Regions from separate parts of the Salinibacterium sp. SWN1162 genome, predicted to be linked through region 1. Evidence: riboswitches for the same ligand, from Rfam matches in the RefSeq annotation. Region 1 holds a riboswitch; each other region holds the start of a gene.

Region 1 (4,191 bases):
CGTCAGCGCGGCTCTCGATATCGCCACGGCGACGGTCGATCTCTCGCAAGCTACCGAAGTCATCGGTGTCGCCGGCACCGTCACGACAATCACCGCGCATGCCCTCGGCCTCACCAGCTACGACCCCGTCGCGATCAGCGGCAGCCGGCTGCCCCTCGCAGTGGTTCTCCGATCTTGCGAAGCGCTCACCCTCATGCCCCGCGCCGAACGCGAAGCGCTGCCCTATATGCACCCCGGTCGCGTCGACGTGATCGCCTCGGGTGCCGTCATCTGGGCTACCGTACTGCAGCGAGTGGCGGATGCCGCGGCTGCAGCAGGCCACCCGCTCGAGTGGGTTACGACCAGCGAGCACGACATCCTCGACGGCGTCGCTCTCTCGCTCGCGACTGATTAGCTGAGGGGTTGCCAGCGAGACGGAGCCGGCTCCACTAATTAAGCGAGCGGCACTGACTCGCTAGCATCCAGATCAACCCGCGCCGTCTCGGGCCCGAGGAACGCCCCCACCGCTATAAGCACTCCGCCAAGCGTGAGTAGCGCAGCCACGGCGCCCTGCTGCCCGAGCACACTCTGCAGCGCGGGCAAGTAATAGGGATACAGCGCCGGGATCACAATCGACAGGCTGTACCCCACGCCGTACCCGCTCGCCCGCACCGCGGTGGGGAACCGCTCGACGAGGTACGCGCCGACTGGCCCGTACGCCGACACCGTTACGACTTGCAGCACCACGATTCCCAGCACGAGTTGCCCAAGAGTGGGGGCCGCAAACACTGCAAGAAAGGCGAGCGGCCCGCCCACAGCGGTCAGCACCCCGAATCCCATAAAGAAACGCCGCCGCCCGGTGAACGTCGAAAGATGCCCGCACGCTGCCATAGTGAGAGCGGATGCCGCGGTGCCGATCATCATCGCGAATGACAGTGCTCGGCCATCCAGAGCACCGCTCGCACCCAACGCCCCCGCGCCGGAACCAAGCTGCCCGGCCAGCACCGGAATCGCCATGTTCGTGAGCAACCAGAGCCCGCTCATCATGATGAACACTTGCCAGAGCGCACGACGGTGGCGACCCACCAGAATCTCTTTCAGCGGGTTCGCGCGTTGCACCGGTCGTTGCCACTGCGGCGATTCCTCGACGCGCGCACGGTAGTAGAACAGCATCGTGAACGCGAGTAGTGAGCCCAGAACGAAGAGTGTTCGCCACCCCCACTGGTTATAGGCGGCGGCATCGAGCACGCTCTGCAGCACAAACACCATGCCCGCGATCGAAGCGTTGGCCCAGGGCGACATCCACATGATGAGCCCGCTCACGAGTCCCCGTCGTTCGGGCCGCGACCATTCCATAGCGAGCGGGATCGCGGAGGTGTATTCGCCGCCGAGGAAGATGCCGCCGACAAACCGCAGCAGCAGAATTGCGGCCAGAGTTCCACCGCCCAGCACGGTGTGATCGGGAACGAGCGCGATCAGCAGCGTCGTGAGGGCAACACCGAGCAGGGCAACTTTGGTGGTCGCGGTTCGCCCAATGCGGTCAGAGATCGACCCGAAGATCGCGGCACCGATGGGCCGCCCCAGAAGCGTCGCGACGAAGATCAGCCCCGCGTTGCCGACGAGGTTGTCCGAGCCAAAGAGCTGGGCGGATGCCGGAGCCAGCGCGATGACCGGCAAGAAGATGTCGAACTGGTCGACATAGTTGCCGAAGATGCCGCCGCGCACCGCACGTCGAGTGCCGAGTGGTGGCTCGGTTGCGACAGCGATGTTCGACGCACCAGCGTGCGAGTGAGATGAAGCCATAGACCGTTCTTCCTTCGCCGGCATTACCCGGTAGGTTCAACGGTCGAAGCTGCGTCAGCTTCCTCTCAGCCCGTGCCAGCGGGCTCCCGTGGGGACACGCAACAACTTAGCATCTGCCACTAGGCCGCCCAGTTGAACGTTCTCAGTGAGCTTACTGAGAAATATTTGGGAGCCCGGCAATTGCGTTGACGACCGTGTGCGCTGTTGGCAATATTGGTTCACTCACGAAGCTGATCAGGCAATTTGGGCGCCTGATCCGAAGACTTCGGATGAACTGGAGAGGTCATAATGCACCCCACGGAGAACTCTCCCGCGCGCGATGCTGTTCCCCACAATGGAGCAGCTCACGACGCAAACAGCGCCACGCGACTGTGCGAGAACTGGCATGACGAAGAAATCGAACCGCGCGGGCCTATCAGTTCGCTGCTGATCCCTGCGTTCGCCAGCGCGTCGGCACCACACACCATTGAGGGGCTCGCCGACGAAGTTGCTGCAGCCATCGCGAGCGGGCGCGACCTTATTCGCGACGACGACGTGCAACTCGCTCTCTACCTTCTCTACGGTCTGTATTACGGCAGGGTCGTCGACAACGGCGATCAGTGGGAGTGGCACGTCGATACCATTGCGGCCCGGCTAGATCTCGAGCGGGCTTTCGAAGCCCAGCTTCGCGCTCTGGTTCCCGCTTCCGAACTTCCTAACGCCGCCGCCGAAGACGTGGCTCAAGCGCTTTTCGCTCTCACGGCGCCTGATCCGGATGCTGGGCCAAGCCTCTCGCGCCACGTCGCGAAAAACCTCACTCAGGAACAAGCTGTCGAGTTCATGGTGCAGCGCTCCATCTACACACTGAAGGAGGCTGACCCACACTCGTGGGCGATCCCGAGGCTGACAGGGCGCGCGAAGGCGGCGCTCGTCGAGATCCAAGCTGACGAATACGGCAATGGTCGACGAGAACGGATGCACTCAGAGCTGTTCGCGCGCTCGATGCGTGGCATTGGTCTCGACTCGCGCTATGGAACGTACGTGAACTTCGTCCCGGCCATCACGCTCGCCTCCTTCAACATGATTTCGCTGTTCGGTATGAACCGTCGTCTCCGCGGCGCCATCGCCGGGCACCTGGCCGCGTTCGAAATGACGTCGTCGATCCCCAACGGACTTTACGCTCGCGGCTTCCGCCGTCTTGGTTTCGATGAGAACGTCACCGAATACTTCGACGAGCACGTTGAAGCGGATGCCGTGCATGAGCAAATTGCCGCCCGCGACCTCGCGGGTGGGCTTGCCGAAAGCGAACCTGCGCTGCTTAGCGAGATCTTCTTCGGAGCGCGTGCGTGCCTGCTCGTTGATGATTGGGTGGGGGAGCACATCCTCGAATCGTGGGAGGCCGAGAAATCGTCCCTGCGTAAGCCGTTCCCCTTCGAGGCGGTGCTGGCCGGCCGCGACGAAGGCGAGGAGAGTTCGGCGGGCGCTGAGGTGGGGGCAGGCCGATGACGGCTTCAGGCAAGACAGACGACGTCGAAATCACGGCGTGCACGAACGGTCCGCTTCTAGTGCGTGGGGAGATCGACCTTCGCTCGGCCGATGGCGAACCTATCGAGCAGGTCCGCAATACGGTCGCCCTCTGTCGGTGTGGCGTATCGGCGATCAAACCGTTCTGCGATGGCACCCACAAGCTCATCAATTTCAAGGCTTAGCGCCGCGGGATAATGGAGTCATGACCGCCGCTAACTTTTCCACGCTCGCCGCCGAGACTTACGTTTTGGTCACCACGTTCCGCAAGTCGGGGGAGCCGGTGTCGACTCCGGTCTGGGCGGTGGGCGTCGGCGATCGATTGCTGGTGACGACGGCGCCCTCGTCGGGCAAAGTAAAACGCATCCGCCACACCTCGCGAGTGGAGATCACTCCGTGCGACATGCGCGGCAATGTTTCTGAGGGTGCAATTGCGGTGCAAGCGACGGCCGCCATTCGCGATGACGAAGCGACGTTGGATGCCATGGATGCCGCTCTGAAGAAAAAGTACGGTGCCAAGTACGCGGCCATTCGTCTCGCACAAAAAGTTCGTGGCACTGCAGGGCAATCCGTGGCGGTCGAAATCCGTCTCTAGGATCGCTGATACCGGCGCACTGCGCTGGCGGGAGGTTGCGCGCACGGGAACAAGCGGCGCCTTAGGCGCTCGCGAATGGCGGAAAACTTCGTAACTCTTTCTTGCTCATTCGTCTGATTTCGAGCGTGTTTTTGTGGGTTGCCTCAGTTTTTCGCCGCAAAAGTGAGAAATTCCTGTGCACACCCGTTTCATTGACGCGAAATTGTGTCAGTATTGTGTAAGCCCCCGAAAGGGGGTCAACTCTTGGTTCCCCCGAAGCTGAGAGCACCCGTGATCGATGGAGTTCCCGTGACCCGACCTCGCCACCGTTC
Region 2 (4,191 bases), on a different contig from region 1:
TGCGGCTTGAGGCTGCCGAGGGCCGACGTGAATAGCGGCGTGAACATGAAGGCGAGGCCGATGCTCATGGGAACGTGAATGGCGACGACCATGAACGGTGAGCTGTTCTCCGACAGCATCGTGAAGCTCCAGAGGGCGGCGCTCACGACGATGGCACCGGGGATCATGAGCGGGCGCGGGCCAACCTTGTCGTAGAGGCGACCGACGACCGGTCCGAGAAGACCCATCATGAGGCTGCCGGGAAGTACGAGCAGTCCACTCTGGATGGGCTCGAGACCGAGAACGTCCTGCGTAAACATGGGGAGCAGGATGATGGTGCCAAAGAGCGCCGCCATCATGACCATCATGAGGCCGATGGAGACGGCGAAGCCGGAGGCGGCGAAGGTGCGCAGGTCGAGAAGCGCGCTATCGGTTTTCTGCAGCTTCAGCTGGCGCATGATGAACAGCGCAAGGCTGATGGCGCCAGCAACGATGGGGATGGCGGGGGCGACGAGCACCTCACCGCTCGCTGATTCGCCGAGGCTCGAGAGGCCGTAAATGAGTCCCGCAAAGGCAATCGCAGAAAGGATGACCGAGAGTACATCGATCGACACCTTGCGAGGATCCGTAACGTTGCGCACCTTGGTGATGCCGAGGATGAGCGCGGTGACCGAGATGGGGATCATGACGATGAAAACCCAGCGCCAGTCAAAGACAGCCAGGACAAGACCGGCGACGGTCGGGCCGACGGCGGGAGCCATCGACATGACGATCGAGACGTTGCCCATCGTCTTACCGCGGGTAGCCGGGGGGACGAGAGTCATGACGGTGGTCATGAGAAGCGGCAGCATGATGGCGGTACCCGAGGCTTGAACGACGCGACCGACGATGAGGATCGCGAAGGTGGGGGCGATCGCGCCCAGAAGCGTGCCCGCGGTGAAGAGCGTCATGGCAGCGATGAAGATGCTGCGGGTCGTGAAGCGTTGGATAAGGAATCCGGTAATCGGAATCACTACCGCCATCGTAAGCATGAACGACGTTGACAACCACTGAGCGGTGCTGGGCTCGATCTTGAGGTCTTCCATGATGCGGGGGATGGCAACGACGAGCGACGTCTCGTTGAGGAACACCACGAAGGTTGCCGCGAGCATGAGCGCGATGACGAGACGGTTGCGACCGCTGTTGTCGACGGCGCCCGCCGCAGAGCTGGACAAGGAGCTCGCACCGGGTGGGGCGAGGGGAATGCTGCCGGTGATCGGCGTGGTGCTGGTCATGAAAATCCTGTCGTGTCTCAAGCGGTAGGACGAAGCAGCAGCCGCGGTCGACAGGGCGCACAAATCAGTCGTCTTCTTTATTCTCGCTCAGTGCAACGACATCCGACAGCAAAATAATCCCGATTGCGTGGAGTCGGCGGCAAACCGGCTCGCGGTGGGGCAGAAGTGGGGCATGAGCAGGCCCTGTCGAGCGAGAAGTGGTCCACGACGGTCGGGCGCAATACCTCTGCCCGAGCAGCTGCGGGAAGCGCTATGTTGGAGGCACAACTTGTGACACGGGGTGCCCTGCGGGGCTGAGAACACACCCGTCGAACCTGATCTAGTTAGAACTAGCGAAGGGATGTCGTGCATGTCGCGTACGCCACCAAACTTTTTGACCGCCACTCAAGACGCGCTCGAGGCGGTGAGATCGACGTCGCCGCTCGTGCAGTGCATCACCAATAGCGTGGTGGTGGGCTTCACCGCTAACGCTCTGCTGGCCGTGGGTGCGGCTCCGGCCATGGTGGATATTCCGGAGGAAGCGGGCATGTTCGCGGGGGTGGCATCCGGAGTGCTCATCAATCTCGGCACCTGCCGTGAAGAGCAGCGCGCTGCGGCGCTGGAGGCAGCACCGGCCGCCAACGCTGCGGGAACGCCATGGGTGCTCGACCCCGTGGCTATTGGTGCTCTGCCCGTGCGGACTCCTTTGGCGTATCGCCTGCGTGATCTCGGGCCGTCGATTGTGCGGGGCAATGCTTCAGAGATTCTGGCGCTTGCCGAACTAGGCGCTGGTGGCCGTGGTGTCGACAGCACGAGCAGTGTGGATTCCGCACTCACTGCTGCTCAGATGCTCGCTCGCGTGACGGGCGGCGCCGTCGCAGTATCGGGAGCGACTGACCTCGTGACCGATGGCGTGAGTGTCGTGAGACTCACAAACGGGCATCCGGTGCTGACAAAGGTCACGGGTGGTGGCTGTGCGCTGGGAGCGATCATGGCGGCGTTTGCTGCGGTGACTCCGGATGCGTTGACCGCGGCAGTAGCGGCGACGAGCGTGTACACGGTAGCGGCTGATCTCGCGGCGGAACGTTCGGCGCTGCCGGGAAGCTTCGCTGTGGCTCTGCTGGACGCACTGAGCGAAGTGTCAGTAGACGACATTGCAGAACGGGCGGTGATCGCGTGAGCGGCGTGCGAGAGAACGAGAGAGCGGTAGGCAACGGTTTTCGCGAGAGCTTCAACCTCTCGACCTATCTCGTGACGGATTCGACCCAGGCCCGCGCGGCCGGCCATGACCTGGTTGATCTTGTCTATGAGGCCGTCGCCGGGGGAGTCACTGTCGTTCAAATTCGCGAGAAGGACACTCCCGCCCACGAATTTCTCGACATCGTCTTGCGGGTGTCGACCGCAGTGGCGCGCAAGGTGCCCGTGCTCGTCAATGACCGCGTCGACGTGTACCTGGCGGCCCGCGAAATGGGTGCCAAAGTGGCCGGAGTGCATGTGGGGCAAAACGACTTGCCCGTGTCATCCGTTCGAGCACTTGTCGGGCCGGATGCCATTGTCGGGTTGAGCGCCTCTACCGAGGACCAGTTGTTCGCAGCCGGGGTGCGCTCCGCCGGGGTCGACTACGTCGGTATTGGCGCACTGAACCCCACGACGACCAAGAAGGATGCTCCGGATGCTCTGGGGCACGCCCGCATGGCCGAACTCGTCGCAGTCAGCAAACTGCCGACTGTTGCTATTGGCGGGATTGGTCTGGCGGATGTTCCGTTGTTGCGCGCCGCTGGTGCCGATGGTGCTGCGGTGGTGTCCGCTATCTGTGGTGCTGCCGACCCGCGAGAAGCGGCACGGGCGCTCGCCGCAGCGTGGGCTGGAGTTCGAGCGGGGGAGACGGCGTGAGTGAAGTTGCGGGTAAGGGAGAGAACGTGAGTGTGAGTTCAGGCGTTGGGACGGGTGCGAGTGCGGTTGCGGCCGCGGGTACGAACGGGGTGCGGGTACCGCGGGTACTGAGCATTGCCGGCAGCGACCCCTCGGGTGGGGCTGGCATCCAGGCTGACCTCAAGTCGATTGCGGCCAATGGCGGCTACGGCATGGCGGCGATCACGGCGCTGACGGCCCAGAACACGCAGGGCGTGAGTGGCGTGCATGTGCCGCCGGCCTCGTTTTTGAAGAAACAGTTGGATGCCGTCAGCGACGACATAGCGATCGATGCAGTGAAGATTGGGATGCTTGGCACTCCGGAGGTCGTTGCTGTCGTGCAGGAATGGCTGGCGCGAGTCAAGCCACCGCTCGTTGTGCTTGACCCGGTGATGGTTGCGACCAGTGGAGATCGCCTGCTGAATACGGAAGCCGAGCTGGCGCTGCGTGAACTGGTGCGGGTCAGCGATCTGGTGACACCGAACATCCCTGAGCTCGCGATTATTGCGGGAGAGCCTGCCGCCGAGACGTGGGACGAGGTGCTGGCGCAGGCGGCGCGAGTCTCTGCCTCCTACGGGGTGCGCGTGCTCGCCAAGGGCGGCCACTTGAGTGGGGCTGAGGCTCCGGATGCGCTCGTGGATGCTCGTTTCGGGAACGCGCCGGTCGTGACAGAGTTTGTCGGCATCCGTCTAGAGACCACGAACACGCACGGAACGGGCTGTTCGCTGTCAAGTGCGCTGGCGACGCGCATTGCGGCGACCGGCGATTGGCCTGCCGCGGTGGGGGAGTCGAAGCGGTGGTTGAGCGAGAGCATCCGTGCCGGTGCAGCTCTGCAGGTAGGCGACGGGCATGGGCCCATCAGCCACTTTGCGGGGCTGTGGGCTCGCGGGGGCGTAGAGACGGCGCCAACGGCGGCAGAGGTGCGGGAGCACTGGTGGGCCGAGATTGCGGACATCCGCGCTCAGATCGACAACGGTGACTTTGTGCGGGCGCTGGGCGATGGTTCCCTCGAGCGGGGCGACTTCGTCTGGTACCTGGCTCAGGATGC
Region 3 (4,191 bases), on a different contig from region 1:
CGAGCGCGTCGACAAACTCGAGATCGTGACTGACCGCGATCACACTGCTGCCGTCATCCACGAGCCGAGCCAGCAGTGCGAGCAGTTCGCTCCACGTACGCGAATCTTGGCCGAACGTGGGTTCGTCGAGTACCAGAACATGCGGGCGCGTAGCCAGGGCGGTAGCGACACTGAGGCGACGTTTCTCGCCCCCCGAGAGCGTGAACGGGTTGGCTTCGGCCAGCTGCTCGAGACGGAGCCGCGTGAGTAGCTCATCGACCCGAGCATTCATTTCCGCTGTCGAAAGCTTCAGCGCCCGCGGACCCACTTCGAGCTCTGCGCGCACCGTGCTCGTCAAAAACTGGTGCTCCGGGTCTTGAAAAACGGTACCGATTCGAGTGAGCAGTTGACGCGACTTCCATCTGATCGGATGCGGGCCCGCCCCGTTTGCGAGTGCGGGGCTCGCGACCACGGCACCGTCTACCGGTGCTAGTAGCCCGCCAAGGGTGAGTGCGAGCGTGGACTTTCCGGCGCCGTTGGCACCGGTAATGGCGAGCGCGTGGCTGCTCAGGATCTCGCGGTCGAAGGGTATTCCGAGTGCTTTCTTCGCGCGCCCGAATGCCAAGCTTTGCGCCGTAAGAACGGTGTGCTGCTCACCGCGAGCGGTGCGCTGGGGGCGCGGCGGCGGGAACTCCGGAATCCAGACCCCGCGAGCAGCAAGCTGCTGCCCTTGGCGCGAGAGCACCTCCGAAGGTCGCCCGTCGGCGATGACTCCCCCGCCGGCTGCGAGCACAACGACGCGATCGACAACTTCGCTCCACACCGACACGCGATGCTCGACCACGACGATCGTGGCGCCGGTCGCTTCGGCGACCCGGATGACTGCATCCCGAACCTCGGTAACACCAACGGGGTCGAGATTGGCGGTTGGCTCGTCGAGAACGATGAGCCCCGGCTGCATCGCGAGTACTCCGGCGAGCGCTAGACGCTGCTTTTGCCCGCCCGAGAGCGCGCCCGTCGAGCGATCGAGAGCGACGTCGAGGCCGACCTGATCGAGACTATGGCGCACTCGCTGCCAAATTTCGTCGCGCGGCACCCCGAGGTTTTCGCAACCGAAAGCAACGTCGTCACCAACGCGTTCCAGAATCACTTGACTATCTGGGTCTTGAATCACGAGCCCCGTGCGGCCACGAACGGATGCCGGATGCTCGCCATCGACAAGAAGTGAGCCTTCTGACTCACCTTCGTCGTCACCGACTATCCCGGCAAGGGCATGGAGAAAGGTCGATTTTCCTGCCCCGGATTCGCCGAGGAGAAGTACACGTTCGCCCGGTTCAATGCGCAGGTCGAGCCCGCGCACCGCCCACGCGAGCCTGCTGGAGTGGCGCCACCCCCATCCTTCGACGGTGACGCCAGCAGGCACTGTGGGGGTCAGACCCGCTTCGCAATCTCGCGACCGGCACCGAAACGGTTGAGCGCGCCGGTGGCAGCAAGACCACGCGTGGCGAGCCACGAGAGTAATCCGGCGATGAGCATTCCGCCGACGACGCCAGCGATCGCGTAAATGACAATGAAGGGCAGTGCTGAGCCCGGGTACCAGAGCAGCAAGTCGGTGATGACCATGGCGAGTCCTGCTCCGGCGCCGGCCAGAATGGCGCCGCTGACCCGCCAGTTTGCGTAGAGGAACGCAGCGAACACGATCTCGGCGCCCACTCCTTGGGTAATACCGCTGACGAGGGTGAGGATGCCCCACTGATTGCCGATGAGGGCCGAGACCGAGGCTGCGACGACTTCACCATAGATTGCGGCGCCCGGCTTACGAATAACGAGCGCGGTGAGAACACCGGCGAACAGCCAGAAGCCTCCGCCGATCGCTTGGAGTCCCGGGAGCAGCGCCGAAAACGGTGCCAGTGCCGGCGTTGACGCCACGTTCCAGACGACGAAAATCAAGCCGCTCGCGACGCCGATGACGCTGGCCACGACGATGTCGATGACGCGCCACTGAAAGCGCGATCCCAGCGTCGAGGTGGTGGACGAGGGTGAAGATGGTGCTGTTGTGGTCACTTTCGTGCCTTTCACTAGTGAATGGCACGGGTTTCAAGAGTGTCTGCTCCCTGCGCTGGCATGATCCAGATCAGGTTCGACGGTCGAAGCTTGGAGAAGCTCCCTCTCAGCCCGGCTCACCGGACTCCCGTGTTCGCCACCCAGTCTAATCATCAATAGGCTCGGGGCATGGACTTCCGCATCTTCACAGAGCCTCAGAACGGCGCCAGCTACACCGACCAGCTTCTGCTCGCGCAAGCGGCAGAGCAGCTCGGCTTCACGGGCTACTTTCGCTCTGACCACTATTTGACGATGGATGACCGCAACGGCGGCATGCCTGGACCGACAGACTCCTGGACCACGCTCGCCGGTCTCGCGCGGGAGACCTCGACTATTCGCCTCGGTACGCTCGTCTCGTCGGCGACCTTCCGGCATCCGGGAATCCTGGCGATTCAGGTCGCTCAGGTCGACGACATGTCGGGCGGGCGCATTGAACTCGGTTTGGGCACGGGGTGGTTCGAGCGCGAACACGCCGCCTACGGCATCCCCTTTCCGGCAAAGCGGTTCGGGATGCTCGAAGAACAGCTCGACGTGATCACGGGCATCTGGGGCACTGACCCCGGAAAGACTTTCTCGTATGAGGGCAAGCACTACCAGTTGAGCAACTCCCCCGCGCTGCCGAAGCCCACGCAAGACCCGCTACCGATCATTATCGGCGGCAGCGGCCCGAGCCGTACGCCAGCGCTCACGGCTAAGTTCGCCGCCGAATACAACGCTGGCTTCGCCACCATCGCACCGCTCAAGGAACGCATCGACCGCGTGCATGCCGCGTGCGAGCACTTCGAACGCGACCCATCGACCCTCGTGCTCTCGATAGCAGGAACGACCGCAGTCGGAGCCACTGACGCTCAAATCGACGCTCGCGCGACCGCAGCCAACAGCACCCCGGACGCGTTGCGCCTCGGGGGCTTCGCGGGGACCGCAAGCGAAGTCGTCGACAAGATCTCCGAGCTAAAAGCCCTCGGTTTTACCCGGGTCTACTTTCAGATCATGGACTTTCACGACCTCGACCAGCTCGACTTTCTCGCGCGCGAAGTGCTCCCCCAGCTCGACTGAGCGACGGCACATCTGCGAAGCGTTGCGCTCGCTAGCTAGCTAGCTAGCTAGCGAGCTACGATTCTTGGTCGACCGTCACGAAGTCGATCAAGTGCTCAACGCGGCCCAACAGTTCAGGTTCGAGATCGCCAAAGTTCTTCACCTTCGACAGGATGAACTGCCAGGCGCGCGCGATATCCGCTTGATCGTCATGAGGCCAGCCGAACGCCTCGCAGATGCCGTGCTTCCACTCAATCGTGCGGGGAACGGTGGGCCAGGCGGCGATTCCGAGGCTCTGAGGCTTGACCGCCTGCCAGACATCCACAAACGGATGCCCGACGATCAGCGCATACTTGCCGTACTTGCCGCGGCCCACAGCCTCGGCAATGCGACTCTCTTTTGAGCCCGGCACAAGGTGATCAACCAAGATGCCCAGCTTGCGTTCGGAGTTGGGCGCAAAGTCCGCGACAATCTTCTCGAGATCGTCGATGCCCCCCAGGAACTCAACAACGACTCCCTCGGCTCGCAGGTCATCGCCCCACACCTTTTCGACGAGTTCGGCATCGTGGCGACCCTCCACATAAATACGGCTCGCAAGCGCGGTGCGGGCGCGCTGCTCTGGCGCGGCGAAAGAGCCCGACGCGGTCTTGCGAGTAGCGGTCGCACCGACTTTGGGCGCGGGCTTTGTTAGCTCGACCGGCACGCCATCGATCAGATAGCCACTTCCCAGCGGGAAGGCACGGGAGCGGCCGCTGCGGTCTTCCAATTCCATGAGTCCGTCGGTAAAGCGCACGAGTGCACCGACGTAGCCGTCGGCAATGACTTCGACGACCATGTCTCTCTCGATCGGGACCTTCGGAAGAACCTTCGGGCCGCGCTGAATGCTGAAGTCGGCAAGAACATCGTGGGAATAGCGGTCGTCGGTCACCGATCGAGGTTAAGCGGTGCCGCCGAGTTGCTGGCGGAGGCGCGACGAGAGGTCGCGAGGTTGGTGGTGGCTTGCGTAGTGCGCGTCGCTGGCCGTTCCGAGTGTTCGCGCCAGAGGGCTATACCCACGGCAGCTGAGACTCCGAT

The links. A riboswitch is a leader RNA that binds a small molecule or an ion and turns the genes downstream of it on or off. The one in region 1 is predicted to bind thiamine pyrophosphate.
Region 2: another riboswitch for thiamine pyrophosphate. It lies ahead of thiM (hydroxyethylthiazole kinase); the one in region 1 lies ahead of I6E58_RS12295 (MFS transporter).
Region 3: another riboswitch for thiamine pyrophosphate. It lies ahead of I6E58_RS06490 (ECF transporter S component); the one in region 1 lies ahead of I6E58_RS12295 (MFS transporter).

The regions. Positions count from the first base shown of each region.
Region 1 is NZ_JADYWT010000003.1:193,434-197,624, reverse strand. Features, by position in the region: gene I6E58_RS12300 (Ppx/GppA phosphatase family protein) at 1-394, shown strand, start outside; gene I6E58_RS12295 (MFS transporter) at 433-1,782, opposite strand; TPP riboswitch at 1,773-1,882, opposite strand; gene I6E58_RS12290 (iron-containing redox enzyme family protein) at 2,071-3,267, shown strand; gene I6E58_RS12285 (CDGSH iron-sulfur domain-containing protein) at 3,264-3,470, shown strand; gene I6E58_RS12280 (PPOX class F420-dependent oxidoreductase) at 3,491-3,880, shown strand; gene I6E58_RS12275 (VWA domain-containing protein) at 4,169-4,191, shown strand, end outside.
Region 2 is NZ_JADYWT010000001.1:2,032,785-2,036,975, reverse strand. Features, by position in the region: gene I6E58_RS09595 (DHA2 family efflux MFS transporter permease subunit) at 1-1,253, opposite strand, end outside; TPP riboswitch at 1,520-1,611, shown strand; gene thiM (hydroxyethylthiazole kinase) at 1,603-2,412, shown strand; gene thiE (thiamine phosphate synthase) at 2,409-3,125, shown strand; gene I6E58_RS09580 (bifunctional hydroxymethylpyrimidine kinase/phosphomethylpyrimidine kinase) at 3,122-4,191, shown strand, end outside.
Region 3 is NZ_JADYWT010000001.1:1,377,274-1,381,464, reverse strand. Features, by position in the region: gene I6E58_RS06495 (ATP-binding cassette domain-containing protein) at 1-1,402, opposite strand, end outside; gene I6E58_RS06490 (ECF transporter S component) at 1,411-2,043, opposite strand; TPP riboswitch at 2,077-2,185, opposite strand; gene I6E58_RS06485 (LLM class F420-dependent oxidoreductase) at 2,212-3,138, shown strand; gene I6E58_RS06480 (DUF3097 domain-containing protein) at 3,194-4,045, opposite strand; gene I6E58_RS06475 (VanZ family protein) at 4,042-4,191, opposite strand, start outside.